One region of the Rhodococcus sp. IEGM 1354 genome, then DNA from elsewhere that is predicted to be linked to it. Evidence: predicted binding sites of a transcription regulator. Region 1 holds the regulator's gene; each other region holds the start of a gene.

The links. Region 1 encodes LexA, which represses DNA repair genes until DNA is damaged. Its sites were predicted from a motif close to CGAACANNTGTTCG; they were not measured.
Region 2: QM588_RS01590 (HNH endonuclease signature motif containing protein) is a predicted target of LexA. The motif match lies at 8,829-8,842, and genes of this name have one in related genera.
Region 3: QM588_RS06480 (SAV_6107 family HEPN domain-containing protein) is a predicted target of LexA. The motif match lies at 1,690-1,703, and genes of this name have one in related genera.

The regions. Positions count from the first base shown of each region.
Region 1 is NZ_JASHKT010000005.1:14,819-25,407, reverse strand. Features, by position in the region: gene QM588_RS12205 (PTS fructose transporter subunit IIABC) at 1-1,651, opposite strand, end outside; gene QM588_RS12200 (1-phosphofructokinase family hexose kinase) at 1,660-2,670, opposite strand; gene QM588_RS12195 (DeoR/GlpR family DNA-binding transcription regulator) at 2,667-3,434, opposite strand; gene ptsP (phosphoenolpyruvate--protein phosphotransferase) at 3,607-5,337, shown strand; gene QM588_RS12185 (uracil-xanthine permease family protein) at 5,358-6,629, shown strand; gene QM588_RS12180 (acyl-CoA dehydrogenase family protein) at 6,783-7,925, shown strand; gene lexA (transcriptional repressor LexA) at 8,005-8,682, opposite strand; gene QM588_RS12170 (hypothetical protein) at 9,082-9,471, shown strand; gene nrdR (transcriptional regulator NrdR) at 9,571-10,035, shown strand; gene hrpA (ATP-dependent RNA helicase HrpA) at 10,048-10,589, opposite strand, start outside.
Region 2 is NZ_JASHKT010000001.1:296,962-307,550, forward strand. Features, by position in the region: gene QM588_RS01535 (hypothetical protein) at 1-384, shown strand, start outside; gene QM588_RS01540 (hypothetical protein) at 385-1,359, shown strand; gene QM588_RS01545 (sugar O-acetyltransferase) at 1,351-1,911, opposite strand; gene QM588_RS01550 (GNAT family N-acetyltransferase) at 1,922-2,428, opposite strand; gene QM588_RS01555 (D-2-hydroxyacid dehydrogenase) at 2,446-3,411, shown strand; gene QM588_RS01560 (SRPBCC family protein) at 3,466-3,915, shown strand; gene QM588_RS01565 (class I SAM-dependent methyltransferase) at 3,943-4,704, shown strand; gene lppU (LppU family putative lipoprotein) at 4,701-5,300, opposite strand; gene QM588_RS01575 (molybdopterin-dependent oxidoreductase) at 5,407-6,636, opposite strand; gene QM588_RS01580 (DUF692 domain-containing protein) at 6,948-7,787, opposite strand; gene QM588_RS01585 (TIGR04222 domain-containing membrane protein) at 7,784-8,686, opposite strand; gene QM588_RS01590 (HNH endonuclease signature motif containing protein) at 8,847-10,106, shown strand; gene QM588_RS01595 (lipase family protein) at 10,167-10,589, shown strand, end outside.
Region 3 is NZ_JASHKT010000002.1:414,356-424,944, reverse strand. Features, by position in the region: gene QM588_RS06485 (DUF3040 domain-containing protein) at 425-859, opposite strand; gene QM588_RS06480 (SAV_6107 family HEPN domain-containing protein) at 1,098-1,553, opposite strand; gene QM588_RS06475 (GNAT family N-acetyltransferase) at 1,750-2,367, shown strand; gene QM588_RS06470 (phytoene desaturase family protein) at 2,372-3,979, shown strand; gene QM588_RS06465 (carotenoid biosynthesis protein) at 3,976-4,800, shown strand; gene QM588_RS06460 (LppM family (lipo)protein) at 4,811-5,566, shown strand; gene QM588_RS06455 (glycosyltransferase) at 5,605-6,753, shown strand; gene metF (methylenetetrahydrofolate reductase [NAD(P)H]) at 6,767-7,693, opposite strand; gene QM588_RS06445 (polyprenyl synthetase family protein) at 7,891-8,991, shown strand; gene crtI (phytoene desaturase family protein) at 9,003-10,586, shown strand.

The DNA.
Region 1 (10,589 bases):
CGGCCGCCATGACCGCTGCCATGATGCGCAGTGATGCGGTGTCGGTGACCGACAGGCCTGCGGTTGCGAAGGCGTAGGCCGCCTTGTTGACCGGTCCGCCGAGGTCGAAGCACATCATCAGGCCGAGAATGATGCCGAGGATGATGACCGAGGAACCGCTGAGTCCGTTGAGCCAGTCGGTCAGTCCACTGGTGATCGCGGCGAGCGGCTTGCCGAGCAGCAGGAACATGATCGCGCCGACGATGAGGGTGGCGAACAGCGGGATGATGACGACGGGCATCAGGCCACGCAGTACTGAGGGGATCTTCCACTTGCTGATCCACAGTGCGACGAAGCCGGCGATCAGACCACCGACGAGACCGCCGATGAAGCCTGCACCCACCAGCACGGCCACCGCTCCGGCGGTGAATCCTGGTGCCAGACCTGGCCTGTCGGCGATGGCATAGGAAATGTAACCGGCCAGCGCGGGCACCAGGAAGCTGAAGGACAGCGCGCCGATCTGGAACAGCACGGCACCGAGGTAGGCGGCGATTCCGCCGTCGGGCAGCGAAGTGATGGAGTTGTTGACGACGATGTCCTCGGCGACATCCTTGATCTCGTACCCGCCGAGCAGGAAGCCGAGGGCGATCAGCAGACCACCGGCGGCGACGAACGGAATCATGTAGCTGACGCCGGTCAGCAGGATCTGACGCAGTCGAGTGCCCCAGCCGAGTTCACCGGCAGAGTCGGTGGAGCCGGCAGCGACGGCGGTGCCGCCGACGCGGGCAGCATCCGGGTTGAGAGCCGCGCGGAGCGCTTCGGTGACCATGACGTCGGGCTCGTTGATGGCGCGCTTGACGCCGGAGGAGATGACGGGCTTACCGGCAAATCGTTCGCGGCCCTTGACGCCCACGTCGGTGGCGAAGATGACGGCCTCGGCACCGGCGATGAGTGCGGGATCGAGGGGCGTGCTGCCGCTCGAGCCCTGAGTCTCCACGTGCACTGTCACGCCGGCGCGCTCGCCTGCGGCGACGAGCGAATCCGCAGCCATGTAGGTGTGCGCAATTCCGGTGGGGCACGCGGTGATTGCCACGATGTGCTTGGGCGAGGCGGTCGTTGCCGTCTCGGTAGTGGCTGCGGGCGCACTGTGCTTCGCGGTGTCGACCGGCGCAGCTGCGGCGGTTGCTGCAACCGGCTTGGCGGCCGGGTTGATGACGCCGTCGACCAGCGAGACGATCTCGGTGGGCGAGGACGCGTTGCGTAGTGAGGTGACGAACTCGGGCTTGACCAGCGCACGGGCCAGGCTCGAGAGCAGCTTCATGTGGGCCGAACCGGCACCGGCCGGTGCAGCGATGAGGAAGACGAGGTCGGCGGGGCCGTCGGGGGCACCGAAGTCGACCTTGGGGTTCAGGCGTGCGAAGCCGAGCGAGGCGCTCGTGACCGCCTCGGAACGGCAGTGCGGAATTGCGATGCCGCCGGGCAGGCCGGTGGCCGACTGAGCTTCGCGAGCCAGTGCTGCGTCGCGCAGGGCGTCGGTGTCGGTTGCGCGACCCGCGTCTGCCAGAACGCCTGCGAGGCGTTCGATGACGGCAGCTTTGGATTCGCCCAGATCGGCGTCGAGGAGGATCAGATCCTCGGCGATGATCGGCTGATCTTCGGTGGGGCTGGACATGGGGGCTCCTAGAGACGGTTCGAGGAAGGGGAGAGCGTGGACGGGGTGACGGACGTGGAGATGTCGAGCGCGCGAACCGTTACCGAAGTCGGATGGGTCTGCTCGGGCAGGGGAAGCGTGGTGCCTGGAAGTGCGGTGGCTGCCGTTCCGTAGGCGACGGCGCGGCGAAGTTTGTCTGCGGCGGAACAGTTTTCGACGTCGGCGAGAATGTAGCCGGCCAGTGAGGAGTCTCCTGCGCCGACAGTGCTGACGGCGGTGATCGGAGGTGGGCTGGCGTACCAGGCACCGCCCTGGGTGACCAGTACTGCTCCGGCGCTGCCGAGGGTCGCGAGTACGGCGCCCACTCCTCGACCGAGGAGAATGGTTGCTGCGGCGACGGCGGCCGACGGATCACCCTGTGCCGCCGCGCTTTCCAGTTCCTCGGAATCGTACCCGGTGAGTTGGGCGAGTTCCTCCGAATTGGGCTTGATCAGGTCGGGCGCCGATTCCGGAAATCGATCCGCGAGAGCGAGCAGCGGCTCGTCGGAGGTGTCCACCGCAACTTTGGTCGTGGTGGCGCGTAGTGCGACGACCAGTTCTGCGTACCAATCGACGGGCAGGCCGGGAGGAAGCGAACCCGACAGCACCACCCACTCGGCATCGACAGCGAGCGTGAGAACCCGGTCTCGCAGTTCGGCGCGCGTCTGCTCCGACACCGTGGCACCCGGCTCGTTGATCTTGGTCGTCGTGCCGCCGATCTCGCTGACGGTGATGTTGGTGCGCGCCGGTCCGGACGTCGGCACTGCCGAGTATCGAACGCCTTTGGCGGACATCGCGTCGAGTAGTGGATCGCCGACGTTGGCCGGGAGTACGGCCAGCGCCTCGACGCCCGATCCGCTGATGACACGAGCGACGTTGACGCCCTTGCCGCCCGGGTCGACGGCCGAGGACGACGCCCGGTGCACGCCGCCGCGGGTCAGGGGTGTTTCGAGCGCGACCGTGCGGTCCATGCTCGGATTGGCCGTGAGTGTGACCATCATGCGATCACCACCTCGATTCCTTTGTTGCTGAGTTGTTTACGGTCTTCGTTCGAGATGTCGCTGTCGGTGACGATGACGTCGATGGTGTCCACTCGGGCGAAACTCACCAGGTGCTCGCGGCCGATCTTGGACGAATCTGCGAGCACGACAACATGATTTGCGGCCTCGACCATCGCGCGCTTGACCGCGGCCTCGTCGCTGTCGGGGGTGGACAGTCCGTGCCCGACGCTGATGGCATTGGTGCCGATGAACGCGACGTCCACCCGTAGCCATTCGAGGACCCGCAGAGCTTCGTCGCCGACGGCCGCCTGAGTGGTTCCGCGTACACGTCCGCCGAGCAATCGGAGGCTGATGCTCGGCATGGTGGCAGCTCGAGCGGCGATCGGAACGGAGTTGGTGACCATGGTGAGTTCGCGATCGTGCGGTAGCAGCCCCGCCAGGCGGCCGGTGGTGGTGCCCGCATCGAAGACGGCGCTGCCGCCGACGGGCGGAAGGAACGACAAGGCAGCAGCTGCGATCGCGTCCTTCTGGTCTGCGCGGGTGAATTCCCGCTCCGAAACGCCCGGCTCGAGTGTGGTCAGCGCCGAGGCGGGTACTGCTCCACCGTGGACACGACGGACGACTCCCATTCGGTCGAGAGTGGCGAGGTCGCGCCGCACGGTCTCTGTGGTGACGCCGTACGCGGCGGAAAGTTCGTTGACGGAGACGCGGCCGTGTGTACTGATCAGTTCGGCAATCGCGTGTTGTCGTTCTTCGGCGTACACCTGCGTCTCCCTCCCGGTTGATGTTGCTTTATGTTGTTTTACGCCCGTGTGTGTTGACATGTCAAGGCTTTGGAGTAATCTCGGTCACAACACAGGTAAGCAATTGAGTGCGCCACAGCTCGCAGAACAGATGCGATGACCTTTTGTTCACGCAGGATCCGAGGAGGACCACATGACGGGATCGGTTAGCACCGCTTCGACCGGACACGCAGACACGACAGTCGATGCTGCCGGAACCGGAGCAGCGCAGACGACACTGCGCGGGACGCCCGTCGTGCCCGGTGTCGGATACGGTCCCGTCATTCGCCCCGGTGCCCGTCCGTCCATCCCCGCCGATACCGGCGAGGTGGCCGAGGCCGATCGGGAGTCCGAGAAGGCTGTGTTCGATGCAGCGGCGAACGCCGTCGCCACTCGATTGCGCGGACGCGCGGAGCTGGCGACGGGAGCCGCTTCGGAGGTTCTGTCGGCCAACGCCGCGATGGCAACCGACCGCGGATGGCTCGGTGCCGCTCGCGCCTCGATCGCCAAGGGCAGTTCTGCCGTCACCGCAACCGCTGCTGCCACCGAGAAATTCGCCGCCATGTTCACCCAGCTCGGTGGCCTGATGGCCGAGCGAGTGACCGACCTACGCGACATCCGCGACCGCGTCATCGCTGAGATCCTGGGTGTTCCCGAGCCCGGAGTTCCTGTGCCGGCCGAACCGTCGATCCTGTTCGCCGACGACCTTGCCCCGGCCGACACCGCAGGCCTCGACCCCACTCTGATAGTCGGACTGGCGACCTCGCTCGGAGGTCCGACCAGCCACACCGCAATCATTGCCCGCCAGCTCGGCATTCCGTGCATCGTCGCCGTGGCCGGCCTCGACGACATCGCCGCAGGTACGAATGCATCCGTCGACGGAACCAGCGGCCGTATCGACCTCGAACCCGACGCCGACTCGGCCCGCGCTGCGGTGGTCTCCGCCCGTGACGAACTCGACCGAGTGTCCCAGTGGGCCGGTCCCGGTACCACCGCCGACGGCCATGCGGTCGACATCCTCGCCAACGTTCAGGACGGTGCCGGTGCCCGCGCAGCGCGGTCGAGCGCAGCCGACGGGGTGGGGTTGTTCCGCACCGAACTGTGCTTTCTGGACCGCGATTCCGAACCGACCGTGGACGAGCAGGCCGAGATCTACGGCCAGGTCCTCGACGCGTTCGCAGGCAAGAAGGTCGTCGTCCGCACCCTCGACGCCGGTTCGGACAAGCCGCTGAGGTTCGCCACCCATCCCGACGAGGCCAACCCGGCCCTGGGCATTCGTGGCATTCGCATCGCCGAAGCCGACCGCGGCATTCTGTACCGCCAGCTCGACGGCATCGCCGCGGCAGCGAAGGCGACCGAGTCCTCGCCGTGGGTGATGGCACCGATGATCGCCACCGCTCAGGAAGCACAGGACTTCGCCGCGGATGTGCGCGAACGCGGACTGACCCCGGGCGTTATGATCGAGATTCCCGCTGCCGCTCTGCTCGCCGAGCACATCCTCGAGCACGTCGACTTTCTGTCCATCGGTACCAACGACCTGGCTCAGTACACGATGGCCGCCGACAGGATGTCGGCGCAGCTGGCCGGTCTGACCGATCCGTGGCAACCGGCCGTGCTCGCACTGGTGGCGCACACGGCGGCGGCCGGCGCGAAGGTGGGCAAACCCGTCGGTGTCTGCGGCGAGGCCGCCGCCGACCCGCTGCTGGCCTGTGTGCTGGTAGGACTGGGCATCACGTCGTTGTCCGCGGCCTCGGCCGCCGTCGCCCACGTCGGTTCCAAGTTGGCGACCGTGACCCTCGATCAGTGCAAGGCCGCTGCTGCCGCTGCACTGAAGACCGACAGCACCGCTGCTGCCCGTGAGGCAGTGAGCGCGATCCTGGGCTGACGCAATAGTCTCTTCCCATCATGAGAACTATGGGTTGGACGCTGCACGGGAACGGACGAACCGTCGAGGCCGGAGCCGTGGTCGCACCGGACGAACGCTTGTCGTGGCCACGAACTGTCGGCATCGGGATGCAGCACGTCGTCGCAATGTTCGGGGCCACACTGTTGGTTCCGACCATCACCGGGTTCCCGGTCTCGACGACGCTGCTGTTCTCGGGCATCGGTACCGCACTGTTCCTGATCATCACGCGCGGGCGGGTACCGAGCTACCTCGGGTCGTCGTTCGCCTTCCTGGCCCCGCTCGGTGCAACCGCGGCCGACGGTCCGGCCGCGCAGCTCGGTGCCGTTCTTTGTGTGGGCGTCGTGCTGGCCGTGATCGGCTTCGTCGTGAAGTTCGCCGGAGCGCGGGTGCTCGACGCAGCGATGCCGCCCGTCGTCACCGGTGCGGTGGTCGTGTTGATCGGGCTCAATCTGGCCCCTGCCGCGACGACCTCGTTCGAAGCGCAACCGCTCGTCGCGGCCGTCACCCTGGTGGCGATTCTCCTCGCGACGGCAGTCGGTCCCGGACTGGTGGGCCGACTCGGGATCCTGCTCGGTGTCGTGGTGGGCTGGGTATTCGCCGCCGTCACCGGCGGTATCGCGCAACCACGACTCGACGCTCTGAGCGCCGCGAGCTGGGTCGGGCTACCCGAGTTCCGTGGCCCGTCGTTCGAGCTGTCGGTGATTCTGGTAGCGCTGCCGGTGGTGATCGTCCTCGTCGCCGAGAACGTCGGACACGTCAAGGCAGTCGCAGCGATGACCGGAAAGAACCTCGACGACGTGGCCGGTGATGCCCTGATCGCCGATGGGTTGGCGACCACCCTGGCCGGGGCTGCTGGTGGATCGGGAACCACCACATACGCCGAGAACATCGGAGTGATGGCCGCGACCCGCGTGTACTCGACCGCCGCGTACTGGGTTGCCGCGATCACCGCGATCGTGTTGGCGTTCTCGCCCAAGTTCGGTGCGCTGATCTTCACCGTCCCGGACGGTGTCATCGGTGGAGCGACACTCGTGCTCTACGGGCTCATCGGACTGCTCGGCGTTCGAATCTGGACCGATGCCAAGGTGGATTTCACCGATCCGGTGAACCTCACCGTCGTCGCAGCAGCACTCGTCGCCGGAATCGGCGACCTGACGCTCTCCGTCGGATCGGTCGAACTCGGTGGTATCGCGTGGGGATCGCTGGGCATACTCGTCGGATACCCGATCGTCTCGGCGTTGGCCCGAGGGAGAACGACTCGACGACGCTAGCAGGGGCGGTCACGGATCGCGCACGTTTTGGTCATCGACCCCCGGTGCACCGCGAACGTACTGTTGAACCGTGACGTCAGTCGCACCGACGACCGCGCTGTGACACCCCTTTCTCGCGGTCGACGACGGTGCGCACCGAACAAGGAGACCCGCGTGGAACGCACACTTTTCGAGCCCGAGCACGAGCTGTTCCGGGAGTCGTACCGGAAGTTTCTCGAACAGCACGTAGCGCCGAATCATGCGAAGTGGGAAGAGCAGAACCTCGTCGACCGCGACGTGTGGGTCGAGGCCGGGAAGCAGGGCTTCCTCGGAACTGCTGCTCCCGAGGAATTCGGCGGCGGCGGAGTCAAGGACTTCCGCTACAACGCCATCGTCACCGAGGAGACCACCCGCGGCGGCTACAGCGGCATCGGCTTCACCCTGCACAACGACGTCGTCGCGCCGTACTTCATCGAGTTGGCCAACGACGAGCAGAAGCAGCGCTGGCTTCCCGGATTCTGCTCGGGTGAGCTGATCAGCGCGATCGCCATGACCGAGCCGGGCACCGGCAGCGACCTGCAGGGCATCAAGACCAAGGCCGTTCGGGACGGCGACGACTGGGTGCTCAACGGCTCGAAGACGTTCATCACCAACGGCATCAACGCCGATCTGGTGATCGTCGTGGCGTGCACCGATCCCGAGAAGGGGGCCCAGGGCTTCTCATTGCTGGTCGTCGAACGGGGCATGCCCGGTTTCGAGCGTGGCCGCAACCTCGACAAGATCGGCATGAAGGCCCAGGACACCGCTGAGCTCAGCTTCACCGACGTTCGGGTTCCCGCCGCCAACCTGCTCGGCGAAGAAGGCATGGGCTTCATCTACCTGATGCAGAACTTGCCCCAGGAGCGGCTCTCGATTGCCGTCGTTGCCGCTGCAGCCATGGAATCGGCACTGGAGATGACCATTCAGTACTGCCGTGACCGCAAGGCATTCGGTAAGTCGATCGGAAAGTTCCAGAACACGCGATTCGTGTTGGCGGAACTCGCTACCGAAACCACCGCCACCCGCATCATGGTCGACAAATTCATCGAACTGCTCAACGACGGCAAGTTGACCGTGCAGGAAGCTGCCATGGCCAAGTGGTGGACCACCGAGAACCAGGTCAAGCTCATCGACCGATGCCTTCAGCTGCACGGTGGGTACGGCTACATGAAGGAGTACCCGATCGCCAAGGCGTACATGGATTCTCGGGTACAGACCATCTACGGCGGCACCACGGAGATCATGAAGGAGATCATCGGTCGCGGACTGAATCTCTGATTCTGCCGATCGTTCAGGACCGACGAGAAGGGCCGCAGCATCTGTGCTGCGGCCCTTCTTCGTTGTGTCCGAACAGAGTTCAGAGCTTGCGCATCACGGTGACGACCTTGCCGAGAATGGCAGCATTGTTGCCCGGGATCGGCTCGAACAGTGGGTTGTGCGGCATGAGCCACACCTCACCCTTGGAACGCTTGAACGTCTTGACCGTGGCCTCACCCTCGATCATCGCCGCGACGATGTCGCCGTTGTCGGCCACGGACTGTTGACGCACGACGACCCAGTCGCCGTCGCAGATCGCCGCGTCGATCATGGACTCGCCGACGACCTTGAGCAAGAACAACGATCCCTGACCGACCAACTCGCGGGGGAGTGGGAACACGTCCTCGACGGCTTCCTCGGCCAGAATCGGACCACCCGCGGCGATCCGCCCCAGAACGGGAACGAACGTGGGAGTCGGCAACCGGTCCTGATCCTCGGACGAGCCGTCGACCGCGGCGGCAGCTTGATCGGCCTGCACCTCGTCGAGTCCGCGAACGTCGACCGCGCGGGGGCGGTTGGCGTCGCGCCGCAGAAATCCCTTCCGCTCCAGGGTGCGCAACTGATGGGCGACGGACGACGTCGACGTCAGGCCCACGGCATCGCCGATCTCTCGAATGCTGGGTGGGTATCCGCGCTCGGTGACCGATGCCCGGATGACCTCCAACACCTTCCGCTGGCGCTCGGTGAGCCCCGCGCTGATGTCGGTGCCCACCTCCATGGCCTTCGGGGTAGGCTCGGCGGCCGGCTTTCCGGCCGCGGCCTTGCCGACCGTCGAGGATCCGGCTCGCGTGGAACCAGCTTTCGTGGAACCCGTCGTACTGGAACCGGTGATGGACCTCGTCGAGGTCTCGTCCTTCATGCTGTCGGCCTCCTGCTGATGCGGCTGGATTCGGTCTACGCGGTATCGATCCACGCGGACTGGAGTTGATGTTGTCGACTCGTGTGGCGTGTGGTTTCTGACACGAATCTAGCGTGTATCAGCTGTTGAATCAAACATCTGTTCGACTCGTGTCGCGTTTTCTACAGACTTTGTCGGAGGCGCGTGATAGAACTTCGAACAAGCGTCCATCGAACGCCTGATCGAACAATCGATCCAACGAGCGAAGACGAGGTTCCGATGACCATCACCACCGATCGTCCCACCACTGCCGGTTTGCGTTCGCGATCCGGTGTCGTCGAGCGTCGTCGGCGCTCGCGGCCCGTGCTGCAGAACCACGCGCGTCGGACGCAGAACGGCCCGTGCTTGCCTGTGGTGGACGAGTCCTGGACCGACGTCACCGATCGCGAGATGGCGGATCGAGACTTCGACGACACCTCGGCCCATTTCGCGAGCCAGACCGTGCGCCCACGCTCTCTCGTTCTGTGGATGTTGGCTGTGGTCGTCGTGGCCGGCGGTCTGATCGGCATCGCGAATCTGAGCGCGACCACACCCGACGCGGCCACTCAGCCCGCCGGCGCGGTCATGGTTCACGACGGAGCGCTCGTCGAGTACGCACCCAGCAGATGACCACCGGCACCATGGTGCCCAGCGTGGCTGAGTATCCTCGAAGACTGCCCCGACGCGCACGTTCGTCGTCGGAGTATCGGCTACGACGGAGGCTCCCTCATGCATTGCCCGTTCTGCAGGCACCCCGACTCACGCGTGGTGGATTCGCGTGAGATGGACGAGGGTCAGGCAATACGGCGACGCCGGTCCTGCCCCGAGTGCGGTCGACGCTTCACCACCGTGGAGGCTGCCGTGCTCGCCGTCGTGAAACGCAGTGGTGTGACCGAGCCGTTCAGTCGGGAGAAGGTCGTCAAAGGAGTTCGTCGCGCCTGCCAGGGCAGAGACGTCGACAACGACGCGCTGAACCTGCTGGCTCAGCAAGTCGAAGACAATATTCGCGCGGCCGGTTCGGCCGAGATTCCCAGCAACGAAGTGGGCCTGGCCATTCTCGGACCGCTACGCGATCTCGACGAAGTGGCCTACCTTCGTTTCGCGTCGGTCTACCGCTCGTTCAGTTCGGCCGAGGACTTCGAGAAGGAAATTCACGAACTCCGCAAACATCGAGAGTCCGCCGACGTCGAGTGAACCGCGGGCCGATCAGCGAGACTGATCGGCGATCGCCTTCTCGATGCGCTTCTCCGATACCGGATACGCGGTACGAATTCCCTGCGCGAACAGCCCCACCCGCAGCTCCTCGATCATCCAGAACAGCTCCTGCACACCCGGGCTGCTCTTCCTGCTCTCCGGAAGCGAATCCAACAGCCGCCCGTACGAGCCGTACACCCGGTCGAGAACGTCCATCGCCGCAGCGTCGCGGCCCGCGCTGCTCGGCAGCGTGGACAGTCGCTTCGTCGCCGCAGCGAGATAGCGTGGCAGATCGGCCAACCGTCGAGAACCGAATTCGGTGACGAAACCGCGAAAGATCAAGCCGTCGAGCTGTTCTCGGACATCGTCGGCCGGCTCACCCGATGCGCTCTGCAACTGGGCCGACAGAGCCAACGCGGCCGTCAGGACCGGTCGAACCAGAGCGAGAACAGCAGCTGTACGCCGCGAAACCTCTGCGTCCACCAGTGCCCGGAGCTTGTCGAACTCGGCCGGATCGCGAACCGGTCCGCCGTGCGCGTCCATCGCTTCTTCCA
Region 2 (10,589 bases), on a different contig from region 1:
GTGCTGTCGGGTATCTCCGACGACAACATCCAGCCTCGTCACTTCCAACTGCTGTCCGTCGATCCCACGCGCCTGGCCCGTGCGCTGCTGACCACGTCGGTGATCGGCATGGTGGTTCCGCTGACGATCGTCGCGACGGCGTCCATTCCGATCTACGCTCTGTCGCGGTCGGTCGCAGCAGTGCCTCTTGCGCTCGTGGCCTGGCCCGCGACGGTGGTGTTCTTCGTGACGCTGTCGAGGGTGGTGACGCTGGCCATGTCGCAACTACTCAAGAGTCGCCGGAGCCGCGAGTTCGCCCTGCTGGCGTTCGGCGCCGTCTTCGGAGGCCTGTACTTCCTGCAGTTCCCCATCACGCAGAATCTCGATCGTGTGCTGTCGGGTTAGGTGACGTGGCCGCTGACACTGGCTCATTCGATTCCCTTCGGCTGGGGCATCACCGGCGTCGATGCTGTGCTGGACGGCAATTGGCTGTTGGCGATCGGCGCGGTGGCGGGATTGCTGCTGCTGGACGTCGCATTGGTGTGGGCATGGCAGCGACTGGTTCTTCGCCACTTCGAGGGACGTGTCTCGACGTCGTCGGGATCGACCCGCAAGCAGACGTCAGAGAAGGGGCGTGACGGTGCAACAGGGTGGCGAGCAACGCGGGTCGGCGCGGTAGTGACCCGAGAGCTGTCCCTGTGGCGCGGTGATATGCGTCGTCGAAGTCAGCTGCTGTCGGTGCTGATCTTCGCAGTGCTGGCCGGCATCGGCCCGCTGGTGACCGACTCGATTCCGTTCAGCGCAGCCTGGGGTGCGTGGATCGCGATCTTCATGGCTATGGGTGCGGGATCGAATTCGTACGGTCTCGACGGCGGTTCGATGTGGCACCTGGTGATGATTCCGCAGGCTCTCCCCGACGACATCCGTGGTCGGCAGATCGCCTGGTTGATGGTTGCTACCCCCTTCGCGGTCGTTCCGGTCCTGGTGGTTCGAGTGTTCGGAGACCTAGGGCTCGACCGATGGGAGATCCCTGTCGCCGTGACGATCTCGATGCTCGGAGTCAGCGCCGGACTGACCGCCGTGAACTCCGTACGCGGTGCCTACCCGGTGCCCGAAGCTACGAAGTCGTTTTCGATGAACACCCGGGGGTCGTTCACCGGCAATGCATTCGTCTTCCTCATCCTCGGGATAATGGTCCTGGCCGTATCGGTCGTGCCCGCGCTGCTTCTCGCACTGCTGCTTCCGGGAGCGTGGGCGTATCTGTCGATCCCGGTGGCCGTAGCGATCGGCTGGCTGGGGATGTGGTGGGGCGCGCGGATGGCAGTCGGCACGCTGGTTCGTGATTCCGACAGAATCCTGAATTCGGTGGTCTCACGGTAGTGCGCGGATCGCCCGGCACGGGTTCCCTGCAGCGAAGGTATGCGGCGGTACATCGCGGGTGACGACACTTCCGGCTCCGATGACAGAGTTCTCGCCGATCGTGACTCCTGGACAGACGATGACGCCTCCGCCCAGCCAGACATTGTCCCCGATGGTGATGGGAAGAGCGCTCTCCCAACGAGATCGACGAGCGTCATGGTCCTCCATGGGAGGCAGCGCAGTCAGTAGCTGCGCGCGTGGACCGATCGAGACGTCGTTTCCGATCGTGATCGGAGCGCAGTCCAACAGAATCGCGTCGTAGTTCAGAAAGCTGTTGGACCCGATGGAAATGTATGTGCCGTAGTCGCATTGGAATCGTGGCATGATCCACGAGTCCTCGCCGATGGAACCGAGTAGTTCCTCGAGTAGGGCGCGGCGCTCGACGGTCTCGTCCGCGTCCGTCGCATTGAAACGATGCAGCAACTTTCCACCGGACACACGCGAGGCAACCAGGTCGGGATCGCCGTCTCGGTAGAGTTCGCCGCGCAGCATCCGATCTCGGTTCTCGCTCATGGCGGACACGCTACAAGCCGGTCGGCTTCTCGAACAGCGCCACGCTGAACCACGAACTGTCGCTGTCGAAGTCGCGACGGCCGACGTACTGGAAACCCTGCCGAAGGTAGTAGTTGCGTAGATCAGTGTTGGTCTCGGCGCAGTCAAGCCGTAGCAGCCCTCGCCCTTCCTGTCGGGTCCGCTGCGACGCCCACTCGAGCAACGACGTACCCAGTCCCGTACCGGCTTCGCTTCTGTCGATCACCAATCCGTGCACGTAGCCGGCGAGCACATCGGGGTCGGGCCAGATGCTCGAATCGGCCCAGATCAGTCGCAGGGCTCCGACAACCGGGCCACCGGGGTGACGTCGAGCGACGTAGAACTCTCCCGCGTCTACCTGGGCAGCAACAGTCGACAGCGGTACTTCGCGCGGTGCCCACTGATCGATGCTGCGGGCGGCCAACCAGTCCTCGGCGGCGTGCCGGAGGTCGAGTATCGTTGCTGCGTCGGCGGCAGACGCGAGTTCTACGGTGAGCACCCTGCCATCGTACGGAGGTGACGAGTCCTGTGGTGAACGTGCTTGTGGTCGAGAGTGATTCGGACCGAAAAGCCTTCCCGTCGATCGATGGAGTTCAGTTCCGGAGCTGCGCGATCACCGAACTCGTCGACGCTGTGTCGTGGGCGGAGGTTCTGCTGTTTCGCACGTTCGAGACAGTCGACCTGCGCAACGTGTGGCCGCACGCCGACAAGCTTCGCTGGATTCATGTGTCGAGCGCCGGGGTCGATCGGGTGCTCGATCCGGTTCTGCGGGAAACCCCCTGGATACTGACCAACTCCGGCGGCATTCTCGACCGTGCGATCGCCGAGTACGTCGCTGCAGGCATTCTGGCGTCGATGAAGAAGCTGCCCGAAGCGCTTCGGCGACAACGTGAGCGGGTCTGGGAGCATCGACTCACCAGTGGAATTCACAATCGGAGAGTGCTGGTCGTCGGTCCGGGCTCGATCGGCCGCGCGATCGGTCGTGTTCTCGGGGCACTCGGCATGCGTGTAGATGCGGCCGGCACATCCGAGCGGCCGGGAGACGCGGAGTTCGAGGAGATTCGTTCGGTGGACGGGTTAGCCTCTTACGCAGATGAATACGACGTGGTGGTGCTGGCAGCGCCGCTGACCGAGAAGACTCGCGGTCTGGTGGATGCGGAGGTCCTCGGGGCAATGCGTCACGACGCGGGGCTGGTCAACATCGCCCGTGGTCCCGTTGTCGACGAACAGGCCTTGTGTGAGGCGTTGGCTTCCGGGGCGATCGGATGGGCCGTGTTGGACGTCTTCGAGGTCGAGCCACTTCCGACGTCGAGTCCGCTGTGGGAGCTCGACAACGTGATTCTGACGGCGCATCTGGCCGGTGACGCCGACGACTTCGCCGATCGGCTGTGGACGCTGTTCGAGGACAATCTCGATAGGTACCGGCGGAACGAGTCTCTGGTCAATGTGGTGGACAAGCAGGCGGGCTACGTCCGCCGGTAGAAGCCGACGCCAACTTATGTGTAACATGCCGTCGCGTGTATTAGTGTCGGTGGAATGCGTGAGATAAACCATTCGGCGGTCGCGTCGACACCCCGCGATGCGGCTTTCGCCTACCTCGACGACTATCGAAACGTCCCGCGGTGGATGTTCGGGATCACGCGGTTCGAGCCGAGGAGTGAGACCACCTCCGGTCTCGGGGCGACGTACGACGCAACCATGCAGATCGGCCCCAAGTCGTTGAATTCGATCGTGCGCGTCACCGAATGGGTCGAGAACGAGCGACTCACGCTCGAATCGGTCGAAGGCCTGTCCAACTCCTCGACCTGGTCTTTCACGGACCTGGATGAGGGCCGGACCCGTCTCGACGTCATCTTCCGTTACAGCTTGCCCGGGGGCATCGCCGGTAAGGTTCTCGGTGCCGTCGTGGAGCCCGTCGTCGGGCAGGCAATTCGGCACACCGAGTCCACTCTCCGATCGCAGCTGGAAGCGGCCGAACATCGGTAGTCCCGAATAATCGGTACTCTGGCTAACGTGACGGACGAGCCGAAGCGACCCCGCGGATTGACCTTCGGCAGAGTCGCCGAGGACTACGACCGAGCTCGCCCCGGGTACCCATCGGCGCTGTACACGGATGTTCTGGCTGGCGGTGCAACGCGGGTGCTGGAAGCGGGAGCCGGGACCGGCAAAGCCACCGTCGCGTTGGCCGAACGCGGCGCTTCTGTGGTTGCGGTCGAGCCGGACCCGGGTATGGCCGAGGTGATCCGACGCCGCACCGAGAACATGGACGTCGATGTTCAGGTCTCCCGGTTCGAGGACTTCGTCTGCGCGCCGTCATCGTTCGATGTCGTCGTGGCCGCTCAGGCGTGGCACTGGGTCGACCGCGATCGAGGAGCCGCGGTGGCGGCTCGTGCACTGGCCCCCGGGGGATCACTTCGGTTGTGGTGGAACATGCCCGGTCAGCTCGACGGGCCGGTGTGGGAGTCGGTGCGGGCTGCGTACATCGCCACCGAGCCGGGCGCCGCACCGCTGTTGGCGCACTCCCTCGGCGTGCAATCCGACACCGCGGTACCCCGCGCGGCCGGCTTCGGCCCCTGGTCCACGTCGACGTACGAGTGGGTTCAGCGTTACTCCGCGGACGAATTCTGCGCGATGGCCGCGACATATTCGAGTCACCTGATTCTCACCGACACACGTCGGCAGGAAGTGCTCCGAGCGGTCCATGCGGCTATCGACAGCCACGGCCACCTGACCTATCACTACGTCACGCAGATGATGACGGCGACTCGCGACTAGGACACCGTCGTGGTGCAGACGACGAATTGCCGTGCTTCGTAGGCGAATCCGCCTTCGGGGCAGTCGTTGGGGTCCGCGGTACCGGTCTTGATCTCGGTGACCTTCTCGACGCTCGTCGCGCTGGGGTCTGCGCAATCGACTCGGGCGGGCTCGTCCATTCCGGTACTCGGCACGCTCATGCAGCCGTCGATCACCCAGTCGACGTCGAGGCACAGTGCGCCCTGCTCGACACCGTTCAGAGTCTCGTAGTACGTCTGGTTGACGTCGGTGGGGCACTGCTCGTTCTCTGCGGCTTTGGCGATGACCTTGTAGTTGGACTCCATGCTGCCGCATTCGGCGTTGTCGATCTCGGCGGCCGTCATCGTGCCACCGAGCTTGACGCACTGACCGATCTCGACGTCGATATCGGTGGAGCCACCGGCGTCGATACCTTCCTGGCCGGACACGTTGTCGGTGGTGGTGGGGGCTGCGGAACTGCTGGAGGCGGTGGTGTCTGCGGCAACGGCAGTGCCGGCGTCGGACGACGAACAGCCCGCGGCGAGCATCAGCGTGAGGGCTGCACCCGCGGCGAGAAGGCCTCGAGATAGTGCGTGCATCGTGGCATGACCTTATGGACTCGTCCAGACGAAGGAGTACTCCTTCGTCGGCAGCCCCGCGGGCCACCGATGAAAGATTCTCGACCATCCGGGCGGTTTTGCAAAGTCACGAACGGAACACGATGCGCGCCACCCACTTGGTGTTGTGCACACCGGGAAGCGCGGGAACGATGACGCGTGCCGGGTAGCCGTGATCGAGCGAGAGATCGACGCCGTTGACTTTCAGTGCCAACAGCGAATCGGGATGTAGCGCTTGATTGCCCTGCAGCACAGCACGACCGAAGGGGCCACCCTGTTCTATCGAGATGACTTCCGCGGACCTGGGTGCGGGTACACCTGCCAATGCTGCGAGTTCGGCCAATGGAACGCCCGTCCACCTCTGCGTGGTCGACCATCCTTCGACACAGGCAATGGGAAGCTCGGCGGTGTGCTGAGTCATCGACATCAGCCTGCCGCGGGAGAGCACCACCGGTTCGGTGTTCTCCGAGGTACTTTCGACGGACAGGGTCCAGTCTGCGCCCGTCTGTGCTTCGGTGACTCCGGCCGCCTCGGCAGTGCGATTGATCTGAAAGTCGTTGGGCCCGTCGCCGTACGACCGCCCACGCGGAAGGAGAATTGCCGCCTTGCGTAGGACGCCGCCGACGGTCTGCCCCACCGTCAACACGGCCACGAAACCCATTCCGGCGGCGACCAATCCGATCGCACCGCGTCGGCTCATGGTCTGGTGTGGCGGGGACGGCGCTTCGTTGCGGGCACGCAGGACGTCCATCAACGACTCGGAGCGAAGGGTCCGCCACATCAGCGGTACCTTGAGGCAGAGGTGCACAAGGAATCCGGCGATGAACACCCAGGCACCGAAGTAGTGAGCGGCGTAGAAGTCGAAGCCGAACACGTAGTCGTACTGGATGTTCAGCACGCCGGTCACTATCTCGAACAGCAGACCTCCGACGAGTGCCAGCAGCGACAGTCGCTCGAGTGCATGTGCCGGCGACCGCACCGGCGGCAGTTCGACGAGCTTGGGCATCACCGACCAGAGCTTGGCGATCACGAGCGGGACGATGATCAGGCCCAACCCGACGTGCAGGCCCTGCGTCAGCTGGTACAGCCAGGCCGGATTCGTCGGCCAGTCGAAGAACGGTAAGCGCAGCCACCCGACGGCACCTGGTTTGGCCTGGCCGAATTGCGGTCCGTACGCACTGTAGGACAGCAGGCCCGTCAGGATCACGACAGGCAGCGCTATGAGCAGCACCGCACCGAACAGCGACGTCAACCACGTGCTGCGCAGCGGACTGCGAAAGCGCGCGAGCGGGTTGGGGGCGTCGGCCATGTACGGCATTCGCTGCCCGACCCGTCCCGGATGTGTGGCGGCGAGTTCCCCTTCCTGTTCCATAGCTCGGTAGAAGGCCTCGGCATCCTCGGCCGTCGACACCTTGGGGCGGCTCGACGCCCATCGGCGGAACAGCATTTCGTATCGGTCGCCCAACGCCGAGGGCAGTGCCGGATAGCGTGCCGCGATCTCGGCCGCTCGCTTGGTCAGCAACGCCGCTCGAACAGTGTCCACTGTCGCAGAATCGAATTCGGCGGGCAGCGGCCCACCTGCCACGAGAGCGCGCACCAACTCTTCTTGACGGCGCGCCAGGTCGTCGTTCACCTCGTGTACCCGGACGTCCGTACCCCGGTGATGCGATCGAGTCCCGCGGCATCCGCGATCGCATCCAGTTCTGCGAGTAGCTCGGCCTCGGGTGGATAGTGACCGTCGCGTTCGAGCATCAGGGGCGTGCGATGCCCAGCCGTCGCAAAGGTCCGTAGTAGTTCGAGGACTTCGTCGGGCACGGGTGCAGTGTGGGTGTCGTGGTAGATGCCGCCGCGGACCGTGCCACCGGCGATGTGGCAGTAGGCAATTCGATCCAAGGGCAGGCGTTCGAGTTCACGCCACGGGTCGCGGGCACGATTGATCGCGTTCGCGTACACGTTGGCGATGTCGAGCACCAGACTCACGCCGGTGCGCTCGACGAGTTCTGCCAGGAACTCGCTCTCGGTCAACTGGTCTTCCGGCCAATCGAACAGGGCTGCAATGTTTTCCACCGCCAGCGGAACTGGCACACCGTCCTGTGTTCGTGCGATGTTTCGCGCGAGCGCCGTCAGGGCTTCGCGGGTGCGTGGTACCGGAAGCAGATGACCGGCCTCGATGCCGTCGGCGCGGACGAAGGCGATGTGCTCGCTCACCAACGGGGATCCGAGCATGGAGGCCACTCGTGCCAGCCGGTCGATACGGTGCTGTTCCACTGGCTCGGCACCACCCAACGACAACGAGATTCCGTGCGTGACGACGGGGACGCCCAGTGCGACTAGGCGATCGGGTGCCTGCTCACCGATCGATTCGGCGATGACCTCGCAGAACGCCAGCCCCGGGAGCCCCGAGACGATGCCGGATATCTCCGAGCGCCAACCGATTCCGAGCCCGACGGGCACTGCGTCGATGTTCAACCTCCACACCCTCCGCCGCCGCAGCCCCCACCGCCACCGCCACAACTGCTACTGCCGCCGTCGCCTCCGCTGCCACCACTGTCGCCGCCGAAGCCGAACGACGCGGCACCACCGGCCTGGGCGGTGCCGTAGCTGAGTGCACCGGCCATCGCCGGATCGAGCATCAGCAGGGCCCCTGCTCCGAAGATGGCTGCCGACATTCCGGCACGAGTCGGCCCGTAGGCGGTGAAGGACGGTCGCGCCCGGGGTGAAAGGTAGTCGTTCTCGGCGCGGAGCCGGCGCAGTTCGGTGTCGCCCGCAGCTGTTCGCCGGCGTCGACGAAGCAGAATCGGCAGCGCCGCGAACAGGACGAGCACGATCGCGAAGAGGAACCAGACGGGCTTGCCGTTCGCGGTTCCGGCGACGATGCGAGCAATTCCGACTGCGATGACGAAGAGCACCGGGAACACCCGTGTGCCGGCGGAGCCGCGTGCGCCGTGCAGCAGACCCTCGTCGACGAGAGTGCTCCGCAGTTGCGCACATGTGCCGGACATGTTCGCCACCAGTCGGGAGCGAACCAGAGGGGCCTTACCGCCACCGAGGCGTTCGAGAACGGTGCGGGTGAACCAGTCCAGCTGTGAGCGCTCGATGGCGCTCAGCTCGCGGCGCTTTCTTCCTTGCGAGTCGATGATCTCGGCACCGCGAAGTATGGCCAACGACGCCATCACTGCCTGGGAGTCGCTGGTGAGCACACCTACTTCGGGTGGCGTGAGCACGCGGCCTGCCGACGTCACCGGGGCCGATCGGTGAGCGGCTATCCAGTTCCCCGCCATCGTCAGGAGTATCGCGAGAACGGCCGCGAGCAGGTACCAGCGGAGAAAGTCTGTGCTGGGGATGCCCCAGGTGTCCGAACCGTTCATGGCCACACCCACTTTCCGTCGGATCCAGCATCTGCTGCTCAGTATCGGGCCCGTGGGCGAGAAAGCAACCCCGACAGCGTCCCCGCGGGGACGGGTGCGTCGGTTCCTCGGCGTTCTTGTCGGTACCTCGTCGTACTGTCGTCGAACATACATTCGACGGGTGGGGGCATTCATGGTCGAGATTGCAGACATCGAGACGGAGATATGCGCGCTGGCGGGCCAGATCGCGGCTGCATCTGCGCAGTATCTGATCCTGGTCGGTGAGTTCGATGCTCGACGTGGGTGGGCCGTGTGGGAGACGAGGTCCTGTGCGCACTGGTTGTCCTGGCGCGCCGGAGTCGATCTGCATACTGCCCGTGAGCAGGTGCGGGTGGCCAAGGCGATGCGCGAGCTGCCGTTGATCACCTCTGCGTACCTGAGCGGCACGGTGTCGTACTCGAAGGTGCGCGCGATGACCCGTGTTGCCACCGCCGACAACGAAGCGTCACTGCTGCAGAAGGCGCTCGATGCACCCGCCGCGCACATCGAACGTCTCTGCCGTGGTCTGAAGAAGGCGATGCGGCCGACCAGAGGCAACGGCGTCGACCTCGATCCGTGTGTGGGACGGTGGCGCTGGGACGACGAGGACGGCTCGCTCGTGGTGACGGCGCGCTTTCGGCCCGAGGACGGCAAGCGATTTCTGGCCGCTGTGACCAGGGCCGAGTACGAGCGCACCCGCACCGAGGTGGAATCCGAGGGTGACCGGTCGGCCCCGGCACCGGCGAATCCGGTTCCTGCGCTCGTCGCGATGGCGGAGATGGTGTGCGACGCCATCGATTCACCGGTCGTCTCACCTGCCGCGGACGTGTTGGTACACCTCGGAGACAGCACCGAAGCCGGGTGCGATCATGCTCATTTCGATGACGGGCCCGGGCTCGACGACGAAACTCTCGCTCAGGTGTTGTGTTCGTCGGTCATGCGAGTCGTCGGTCACGGCCGGTTGGGAAAAACGGTGCGGTGGAGTACTACTGCCAAAGCTCCGAGCCGAACCCAGCTGCGTCAGTTGATCATTCGCGATCGATGCTGCTCGGTGCCCGGATGCGGGCGCACCCGATTTCTGCATGCTCACCACGTCACCTACCGCTCGCGGGGAGGTGCGACGTCGCTCGACAACCTGGTTCTCCTGTGCGGCGAACACCATCGAGCACTGCACGACGGCTACTTCTTCATCGAATCCCTCGGCCACCAACGATTCACGTTCCGGCACCCATCGGGAGGAGAGATGGTTCACGCGCCGGCGTTGTCCGGAGATGCCGAGGTCCTCCGGCGGCGATATCAGCACATCGAACCCGACGCCATTGTCCCGAACTGGGGCGGGGAAGGCCTCGACCTGAGCTACGCGACCGACGTTCTGATCACCAACTGGCAGCAGGCTGCATGAAAAGGGCCCGTTCAGGGCAAGTTAGTGTGACGAAGAGACTCGGACAAGAAGCGGTGGGATATGAGCGTCGACAGATCGATGGCGGACGAACAGTCCTGGCCGGTGGAACCATGGCCGAGCTGCGAGGATGCAACCAGGCCTGAGAACGACCCGTTCTACGCCGCGCCCGAGGGTTACGAAGCAGCTCTACCGGGGACGATCCTCAAGGTGAGGCCGGTCGAGGTCGCGATGTTCGGCCACGTGCGCCAGCGAGTCGACGCGTGGCAGCTGCTCTACCGAACCGCCGATCTGGGCGGTTTACCGCAGGCCAGTGTGACGACGGTGCTGAGGCCGCACGATGGCGAACCGGTGTTGCTCTCGTACCAGTGCGCCATCGACGGCGTCGCGTCCTCGTGTTTTCCGTCCTACGCGCTTCGACGCGGCTCGAAGGCCCTCGGCGCAGTTCCTCAGTTCGAGTTCCTGCTGGTTCTGCATGCCCTTCGC
Region 3 (10,589 bases), on a different contig from region 1:
AGAAGATTGCCTGTTCACGTCACCGCGTTCGACGTCGGCCCTAATCCGGCTGGCACAATCCCCCGAAGCGCGCGCCGTCTCGAGCAGGCATTTTGTGCAACAACCCGGCGGACAAGCGCGGCTGGACCCTCGAAGTGGGGACTAGGTGGGGTGAAGTGGGGACAAAGGCTGACTGTGGGGGGAAGTGGGGAGTTCACCCCGGAACCACCGCACCGGAACCACCGCACAGGAACGATCGCACCGCGCCGTCGCTGGGGCGCGCTCGACCGAGCACGCCGCGCGACAGGGGCTACGGAAGGCTCGCCGCACCGAAGAGCCGTGAACGACAGCAGCACCTCACCCGAGGGTGAGGTGCTGCTGTCGAATCGGTGAAGTTGTGGTGGGTGACCGTCAGGCCCAGGGCGATCCGGACGGCGGAGTCATATCACTCCTGATCGAACCGCTTACGAAAGCGGTCCTCCATTCGAGAGGTGAAGCTGCCGCCCTTGCGGCCACCACTCGATTTCGGCTGAGCACTACGACCTTGCGTGCCGGCTTGGTCGCTTGCGCTACCTTCGTCGCCGGTCGCGGCAGCTCCCTTCTTGGAGCCGCCGAACAAGAACAGTGCCCCGGCACCGAACATGAAGAGAAAGCCGATGAGGCTGACGACGAGAAAACCCAGACTGTTCGTCGACAGTGCTACACCGGCGACGAGCAACACGAGTCCCACGACGAACAACGCGGCAGCCTGAAAACGCCTCTTGCTCGACGCCGCGCGAACGCGACCGCCCCTCACATGGGACGCGAATTTGGGATCCTCGGCGTAGAGAGCGCTCTCGATTTGATCGAGCATGCGCTGCTCGTGCTCGGAGAGTGGCACGGTACCTCCCCCTGCACAGATAATGAGAGTCGTTTCGGTTCAGAAGCGACGGGAAGCTGACCTTGGCGGCTACCTACTGACGATGATACGAGCTGAATCGGCCGCTTACCACCTACTCGCACTATGTGTTCCTGAGAAACGACCAAGTTTTCGAGACGGACGTCTCGGAAACACTTGTCGAACACCGTGTGACGTGGCTGTTCACGTCCGTCCGGACTCGAGGAACCGACTCGGCGGGCTATGCGGACAGCGGTGCCGCCATCGGATCGACGGGCTGGAACCTCGACTGACCGCCCAACCGGTCCTCGACCGCGTTCAGAAAACGACTGACGTGTCGATAGAAGTCATCTGCGTCGACGTCTCCGACAGCGGACGAGGCACCCGCCTCGACTGCCGCGCGGGTTGCGGAGAAGGACGAGAAGTACTCGGACCAGATCGCCAGATCCGGCGCAGCCTTCGCCATCAGAACCCAGGCGTTGCGCGAACGTGGCCGCGAGCCGATCGAATCGGGCAGCGATGCCAGGACTGCGGCAGCACCCTTGAGTGCGGCGATGTAGCTTCCGAGGAAGCGGTCCCCCGCATCGCGCTCACCGATGGATTCGGACAGCAACGCATCGGCTCGACCGAGCAGGACCTGCGCCTGACGCGACACCGGCGACCGCACGCCGACATCGAATGTCTTCGTCATCGTCATACTCGAACACCTCCAGTTCGAATCTCCGGGCGCGCTACCGACACGCCTGGAACCGTGATGAAGCCTTACAGTCGAACTCCGGAAGAATCCGCCTCGCTCGTCGAGGTGATCCACCGGCGCGCTCGGCCCCGATCATCGAACACCCGTTCGACACATTCAATATAGCTGTGCCCACCGACAAGTTGCCGAAGAAAGGGTGAGAACCGTCGTCACCGATGCGCAGACAACCCCCTACGTGGTCGATCTGACGCCCCAGGAATTCCGTCGGCGCTTGTTCGAAGCTCTGGCGATCTACGTCGAGGCCATGGGATATCCCCGCGGAACCGAGCACAGCCGCGCACCGATGTGGACGGAGCATCTGCACCGGCCGGGCTGGCGAGCGGTGGGAGCCATGGTGCCCAATCCCGACAAGACGCAGCCGGACACGCTGGTCGCCGTTGCGTACGGGTATCACGGCGCGCACCATCAGTGGTGGCATCAGCAGGTCCGCGACGGATTGCGCCGCGCCGGACACTCGACACAGCACGTCGACGCCACCCTCGGCGACTACTTCGAACTGACCGAATTGCACGTACTACCGAGCGCGCAAGGACACGGACTCGGCGGGCGTCTCTGCCGCAGGTTGCTCGACGGTGTTCGAGCGCACTCTGTGATGTTGTCCACACCCGAGGTCGCGCTGGAGGACAACCGCGCCTGGCGGTTGTATCGACGGCTCGGCTTCGAGGACGTACTGCGGCACTTCACGTTCGCCGGCGACCGGCGCCCCTTCGCGGTGCTGGGCCGCCGGTTGCCGCTCGACGGGCCCGTAGCCTGAAGGTGTGATCGATGCTGTGGTGGTGGGCTCCGGCCACAATGCCCTGACTTCTGCCTGCTACCTGACCGATGCCGGAATGTCGGTGGAGATCGTCGAACGCGACACCGTCGCGGGCGGTGCGGTGTCGACGGTGGAGCGCTTCCCCGGCCATCGAGTCGACCGCGGCTCCTCCGCGCACATCATGATCAGGCACACCGGGATCGTCGAAGAGCTCGGACTCGAGGAGTTCGGGCTGCGCTACATCGACTGCGATCCGTGGGCATTCGCCCCGGGCGACGTCGACACCGCCGAACGCGCCATCGTCTTCCATCGCAGCCTCGATCGAACGTGCGAGTCCATCGCTGCCGCCTGCGGGCCCGCAGACGCGCGCGCCTACCGTTCCTTCGTCTCGGTGTGGGGCCCGCGCAGCGAACGCACCATGCGCGCATTCGGTGGGCCGCCCACCGGGTCCAAACTGCTCCGATCCTTCTGGGGACTCGGTGCGCCCGACGGCGGCAGCTCGCTCTCGCGCGAGTTTCTTGCCACCGGCGATTCCCTGCTGGACGAAATGTTCACGAGTGAGCGACTCAAGGCTGCGCTGGCATGGTTCGGAGCGCAGTCCGGCCCGCCGATGTCCGAGCCCGGCACCGCCCCGATGGTCGGCTTCGCGGCTCTGATGCACACGCTCCCACCGGGCCGCGCCGTCGGCGGTAGCGGCGCACTGACCGAGGCGATGATCGCCCGGCTGCACCGGGACGGGGCAGCGCTGACGCTCGGCGATGCCGTCGTATCGCTGACGCGTCGCGCGCACGGCTGGACGACGAGGACCGCGTCGGGACGGGAGATCGACAGCACGATCGTCGTGGCCGGATGTCACATCCTGACCACGCTCGACCTGCTGGCGGAGGGCGGACACGACGCGGCGCAGCTGGCCCGATGGCGCTCCACCATTCGGGTGGGTCCGGGGATCGGTACCGCGGTTCGGTTGGCCACCGACGCGCTGCCGCAGTACCCGAGCGCCGACTGCATCGAGGACGGTACCCACGGTCTCGCGCTGCTCGTCCGCGACCGCGCGCAATTGCGGTTGGCTCACGGGCACGCCCTCGCCGGGGAGCTGCCGCCGACACCCGCTGTTCTCGGCATGTCGTTCAGCGCCCTCGATCCGACGATCGCGCCGCCGGGTCAGCATCAGATCTCCCTGTGGTCGCAGTGGCATCCGCACACTCTCGCCGATGGCCGCCGGTGGCGCTCGAACGTGCCGGGGCAGCGTTCTTTGGCCGAGGTCGAGGGTGATCGAATCGTCGCCGAGCTCGATCGCTACGCCCCGGGATTCGCCGCGTCTGTCCTCGATCGGTACGTACAGTCGCCGCCGGACATCGAGCAGGAACTCGGACTGATCGGAGGCAACATCATGCACCTGGACATGTCACTGGACCAGATGATGATGTGGCGTCCTCATCCCCAACTGGCCGGCCACCGCGTTCCCGGAGCAGACGGTCTCTATCTCACCGGCGCGTCGACTCACCCGGGAGGCGGCGTCACAGCGGCCAGCGGCCGTTCGGCGGCGAGAATCGCACTCGCGGACGCACGCGCGGGGCGTCGTCGCGCATTCTTCAGCAGGAGACGAGCATGAAGATTGCCCCGACGGTCTTCGCGATCGGTGCCGTCGCAGCCCAGATCTGCTATCCGCTCGTATCGGGTTCGACTCGGGACGCGGTGACCATCGCGGTGGTTGCGCTACTTGCGCTGGCGTCGATCGCGCACGCCGTGCTGTACCGCGGAAAGCTGTGGGCGGCGGCTCTCGTGATCCTGACTGCAGGAACGGGATTCGTGTCCGAGCTCGTCGGCACGGCCACCGGGTTTCCCTTCGGCGAGTACTTCTACGCGCAGAATCGACTCGGCCCCAGCCTGTTCGAGGTCCCCGTGGTGGTTCCACTCGCCTGGACGGCGGGGTTCTATCCGATCTGGTGCGCGGTCACGTTCATCGTCGGCCATCTCGGCGCGACACGGCTCCGAGCTTCTGCATTCCGAATCGCCGCGGTCGCCGCCGGGATGGTGGGCTGGGACCTGTATCTCGATCCTCAGATGGTCACCGACGGTCAGTGGACCTGGACGTCCGGTGCCGTCGGACTGCCGGGTGTGTCGTCGATCCCGTTGACCAACTACGCGGGTTGGCTGTTGGTGGCCACATTGATGGCTGCAGTGATGGAAGCGGTGAACCGCGTGGTGGCCCCGCGCGCGTCCGACGACGTCGTTCCCATCGGGCTGTTCCTGTGGACGTGGCTGGGTTCGGCGCTCGCGCACGCGGTGTTCCTCGACGGCCCCGAACTACGATTCTCGGCGGTCTACGGATTTCTCGTCATGGGTAGTGTCGGAATCCCGCTGCTGTGGATCGCACGTCGACGTGGATCTCTGCGTAACCGACACGCGCCGATGACAACCCCTGCCGACTGACACCGGCGCGATGCCCTGGCACGATGTCGCTGTGCAGTCGACATCACGAACATCCACTCGAACCCGCCGACGCCGAGTTCTCTCGGTTCTCGCCCTGACGTTGCTGGTCGCGCCGATGCTGGCCGGCTGCTTGCGGGTCCAGGTCACGATGGGTGTGTCGGCCAACGACCGGGTGGCGGGTCAGATCGTCGCGGCGACGGTCCCCACCTCGGACACCGATACCGGTCCCGAACTCGTGGTGCCCTCCTCGATCGAGGACAAGGTTCGCGTCGAGCCCTACAACCAGGACGGGTATGTCGGGTCGCAGGCCATCTTCGACGACCTCTCGTTCGGCGATGTCCAGACACTCGGCTCGATCTTCCAGAACGCAGCCGGATCGTTTCAGCTGACCCTGCAGCGTTCGGGCGACACCGTGACGCTCGCCGGTAACGCCGACCTGTCGTCGGTACCGGTCCAGGGGTCCGATGTGCAGTTCACGATTGCGTTCCCGGCCCGTATCGGGACCACCAACGGAACCCGCGAGAGCGACAACTCGGTCTCGTGGAAGCTGCCGGCGGGCGAAGTCACCTCGGTGCGTGCCGAGGTCAACTACCCGGACCCCAACACTCGTAGCTTCGCCGGCTGGGCGGGCATCGTGGGCGGCGTGACAGTCGGGGTGGCCGCCATCGTCGGTGCCATGGCCTGGGTGTCGCGGAACCCGCCGTTGGGCAACCGTCGTAAGCGCGCCGCCGAGACGGGCGATGCGAACGACCGAACGTCGGTGTGATCACCCCACTTCTCGTCCCACACGCCAGATCTCGCCGTATGACAGTCCTGACCCGGGCGACCAGAGCGACGGCCGTTCTCGCCTCCACCTCCGCTGCCGTGGCGGTGTTCAATGCGCTGTTCGTGCCGGGTTTGCGTAGACCGAGCCGCGACGTCACCGAACGGGTCTCGGTGTGCATTCCCGCGCGCGACGAAGTCGATACGCTGCCTGCGTTGATCGGCGATCTCACGCGTCAGCGATTCTGCACCGACCTGCAGGTCGTCGTCCTCGACGACGATTCGACCGACGGAACGGCAGCTGCTGCCGTCGCCGCGGCGAACGACGACCCGCGGTTCCGCGTCCTGACCTCCCACGCCTCGCCGCCGCCCGGGTGGACGGGTAAAGCCGCCGCGTGCGCAGAACTGGCCGACTCGGTCGGCGTGGACACGTCGATCGTCATGTTCGTCGACGCGGATGTACGGCTCGAACCCGACGCCGTCGCCGCCGCTGCGAGGAGGCTCCGCCGCCGCGGAGACGCTCTGCTGTGCCCCTGGCCCGAGCAGGTGGCGGGTGGTCTCGCCGAACGACTCGTCCAACCACTGCTCGCGTGGTCGTGGATGTCGACGCTGCCCGTGCCCGTGGGCAATGCGACGCTGCTGCCGTCGATGGCCGTCGCCTGTGGGCAGTTCATGGCGTTCGATGCCGCCGCGTATCGCGTCGTCGGTGGCCACAGCTGCGTCGCGTCGAGTGCCACCGAGGATCTGGACATCGCGCGTGTCCTGCGTCGACGCGGGTTCTCGACATCGGTTGCCTCCGGTGCCGGGTTCGTGCGGTGCCGGATGTACCGCTCGGCCGCAGATGTCCGGGCGGGTTACAGCCGGTGGCTGTGGAACGAGTTCGGTGGGCCCGTCGGTTCGGCCACGGCTGCCCTTGCGCTGGGTACGGTCTACCTGTTGCCGCCGGTCGCGGCGGTCTTCGGTTCCGGTTCGACGCGGCGACTGGGTCTCGTCGGTTACCTCGCCGGGACCGTATCGCGCGTGGCATCTCGTCGGCGCGAGTCGGGACCCCGATTCGGCGCTCGCGACGTCGTCGACGCCGCGGTGCACCCGCTGTCGATTCTCGCCTTCGTCGGGCTCGTCGCGGAATCCCACGTGCGTCGACGCCACGGCGCGCTGAGCTGGAAGTCGCGTCCGATGCCGACGTCGTAACGCCGATCACAGGTCAGACGCGCGCGGCTGCCAGCCCCAGGTTGCTCAGAACCTCACGTGTCGCGCGCGCGAAATTCAACGTGATGAAGTGCAGCCCGGGCGCACCTTCCGCGATGAGCCGCTCGCCGATGTTCGTGGCGAGCTCGATACCCACCTCTCGAACCGCGGCTTTGTCTTCCTCGGCTCCGGATCCTGCTGCGCGAGTGAACTTCTCGTCCAGATGCGACGGCAATGTCGTGCCCGAGAGCTCGAGCATCCGGCGCACCGAACGCAGCGAGGTGATGGGCATGATCTCGGGGATGATCGGCTTGGCACCCTGTTCGGGGTCGTATGCGCTGACGCGATCACGCAGCCGCAGGTAGTCGTCCACGTCGAAGAACATCTGCGTGATCGAATACTCCGCTCCCGCACGAAGCTTCCCGACGAGGCACCTGGTGTCCTGCTCGAGATCGTCGGCGCGGTGATGGCCTTCCGGGAACGACGCCACTCCGACGTGAAAGTCGCCCAGTTCGCGGACCATACGAACCAGTTCTTCCGCGTACTCGACTCCCTCGGGATGCTTCTCCCACTCGCCGAGTGGATCTCCCGGCGGGTCACCGCGAAGAACGAGGATGTTGGTGATGCCGCGGTCGGCGTACGACCCGACCATCGAGCGCAACTCGGCGACACTGTGCGACACGGCAGTGAGATGCGCCACTGGAAGCAGGGTGGTCTCCTCCGCGATCTGACCGGTGACTCGCACCGTTCGATCGCGGGTGGACCCACCTGCGCCATACGTCATCGACACGAACGCGGGCTGGAGTTGTTCGAACTCCCGCACTGCTCGCCACAACCTGGCCTCGGCGGCCTCGTCGCGCGGGGGCGAGAACTCCACCGAGAACGGGATCCTCGCGTCGGGTTCGGTCCGCAATCGGTCGACGATCGACGGCGTCCTCGTCACGAATCCTCGGCTCGACCGCCCCCTGACGGAATCTTCGCTCACCCGAAGATCATAGGTTGCGCTGCGCCGCCGGCCCGTCGGGCATCCCCCGACGGCGTAGTTGGCTGCTCGTCGGTGCCGGGTTCGGGTGCCTATTACTGTGGGACCGTAACGCCTCTTTCCCACGAAGACCTTGGAGGATCGTCCTGTCCGGAGACCTGTCCGCGCCCACCAACTCTGCGTCTGTGAATGCAACGTCGCTGCGGGATTCCGTCGATGCGAAGCTCGCGGAGTTCTTCGCCTCACGTCGTGCGGTCGTCGACAGCGTCGGCGGTGGCTACCCGGCCGCAGTGGCCGACCTCGAGGCGTTCGTATTACGCGGCGGTAAGCGCATGCGCCCAGCATTCGCGTGGACCGCGTGGCTCGGCGCGGGCGGTGAGCCCACCGGAGACCGTGCCGACGCAGTACTGCGTGCGTGCTCGGCCCTCGAGTTGATCCAGGCCTGCGCATTGATCCACGACGACATCATCGACTCGTCCCGCACCCGCCGGGGCTTCCCGACCGTGCATGTCGGCTTCGCTCAGCGACATCGCGATGCGGGGTGGTCGGGCTCGGCGGATCACTTCGGTGTCTCCGCCGCCGTCCTGGTCGGTGACCTGGCGCTGTGCTGGGCCGACGACATGCTGCGCGAGTCGGGTATCGACACGGACGCGGCGCGGCGGGCGCAGCCGGTGTGGTCCGCGATGCGCACCGAGGTGCTCGGCGGTCAACTCCTCGACATCGAAGCCGAAGCCGGCACCGACGAGAGCGTGGCGGCAGCGATGCGCGTCAACCGGTACAAGACCGCCGCCTACACGGTCGAACGCCCGCTGCACCTCGGGGCCGTTCTTGCCGGGGCCGGCGAACCGCTGACTGCGGCGTACCGCAGTTTCGGTGCCGACATCGGCATTGCCTTCCAGCTGCGCGACGACCTGCTCGGCGTGTTCGGCGACCCCGAGATCACCGGCAAACCGTCGGGTGACGACATCACCGAGGGCAAGCGCACGGTGCTCATCGCCGTGGCCTTGCAACAAGCGGACGCGAGCCGTCCCGATCACGCGGCGAGGATTCGAGCCAGTCTCGGTACCGAGCTCAGCGACAGCGAGGTCGCCGACATCCGATCGATACTCACCGAACTGGGCGCCGTCGACGCCGTCGAACGGCAGATCGACGAACTGGGCACCCGGGCCGTTGCCGCGCTGGACGACAGTTCGATCGACCCGATCGCCGCCGAACACCTTCGCGCCATGGCCACCGCCGCCATCCAACGGCAGTACTGAAAGAGAGCGTCATGTCTACGATCCGAACCGTTCCCGGCCGCACCGACTCGGTTGTCGTCGTGGGAGCTGGATTGGCCGGCCTGGCCGCGGGGCTCCACCTGCTGGGTGCAGGCAAGAAGGTCACGATCGTCGAGCGTGACGAATCCGTGGGCGGCCGGGTGGGGGTGTATCCGGTGACCGACTCCGACGGAACGCATCTCTACGACATCGACAACGGTGCGAGTGTGCTCACGATGCCGAACCTGGTGCTCGAGGCCTTGGCTGCTGTGGGTGCAGACTTCGAGTCCACGACGCCGCCGATTCGGCTGACGTCCCTGTCGCCGTCGTACCACACTCGGTACGCCGACGGCACGTCCATCGACGTCTACTCGGACCCGGAGACAATGGCCGCCGAGGTCGAGCGGACCTGCGGTACGACCGAGGCGCAGGGCTACCGCGATCTCCGGCGCTGGCTCGCCGACATCTTCGACGCCGAATTCGACCGCTTCATCGACTCGAACTTCGATTCCCCGCTGGACCTCGTGGGATCCAAGGCCGCGATCACCGATACCGCAACGCTGACGAAGCTGGGCGGCTTCGGTCGCCTCGGGCCACGGGTCGATCGTTTCCTGAAGGACACCCGGCTGCGCCGAGTGTTCACCTTCCAGGCCCTCTACGCCGGCATGGCACCGCAGAAGGCGCTGGCCGTCTACGGTGCGATCGCACACATGGACACCTCCCTCGGGGTGTTCTTTCCCGAGGGAGGCATGGCGGCTATCGGCCGGGCCATGGCCGACGCGTTCGTGACGGCGGGCGGCACGCTGGAACTGGGCACCGACATCGTCGACATCACCGTCGACCGCGGCCGTGCCGATGCCGTCCTCACTGCCGAGGGACGCCGAATCACCTGCGACGCACTGATTCTCACCGCAGACCTGCCCGTCGTCGATCGCCTCCTCGATCGCGCCTCGGTATCGAAGAAGGGCAGGCGCAACGGGTACGGTGTCGTATCGCCGTCCGCCGTCGTCGCCCACGGAACGGTTCCGGTCGAACTCACGGCGTCGTGGCCTGCGCGGGCGCACCACACCATCGACTTCGGCGACGAATGGGCCGAGACCTTTCGCCGGATCACCGCCCGCGCGGGCAAAGGATCTCTGATGGCCGATCCGTCACTGCTGATCACGCGGCCGTCGGTGAGCGATTCGGGCCTCGAGGTCGTGCGCGACGGGGTCCGCAGCGAGCCGGTCTCGATTCTGGCCCCGTGCCCCAACCTCGACAGCGCTCCGCTCGCCTGGGCCGAACTGGCTCAGCCGTACCTTCGTGAGATTCTGGCGACGCTGGAGGGTCGCGGGTACACCGGACTCGCCGACGCCTTCGTGCTCGATCACATCGACACACCGCAGACGTGGGCGGACAAAGGCATGTTGTCGGGCTCGCCGTTCTCGTCCGCGCACGTCTTCCGGCAGACCGGGCCGTTCCGGAGAAAGAACATGGTCGCCGGCCTCGACAACGTGGTTCTCGCCGGCTCCGGAACCACCCCGGGCGTGGGCGTGCCGACCGTCCTGGTGTCGGGCAAGCTGGCCGGAGAGCGAGTGACAGGGCCGCGAGGGCGGTAGGTT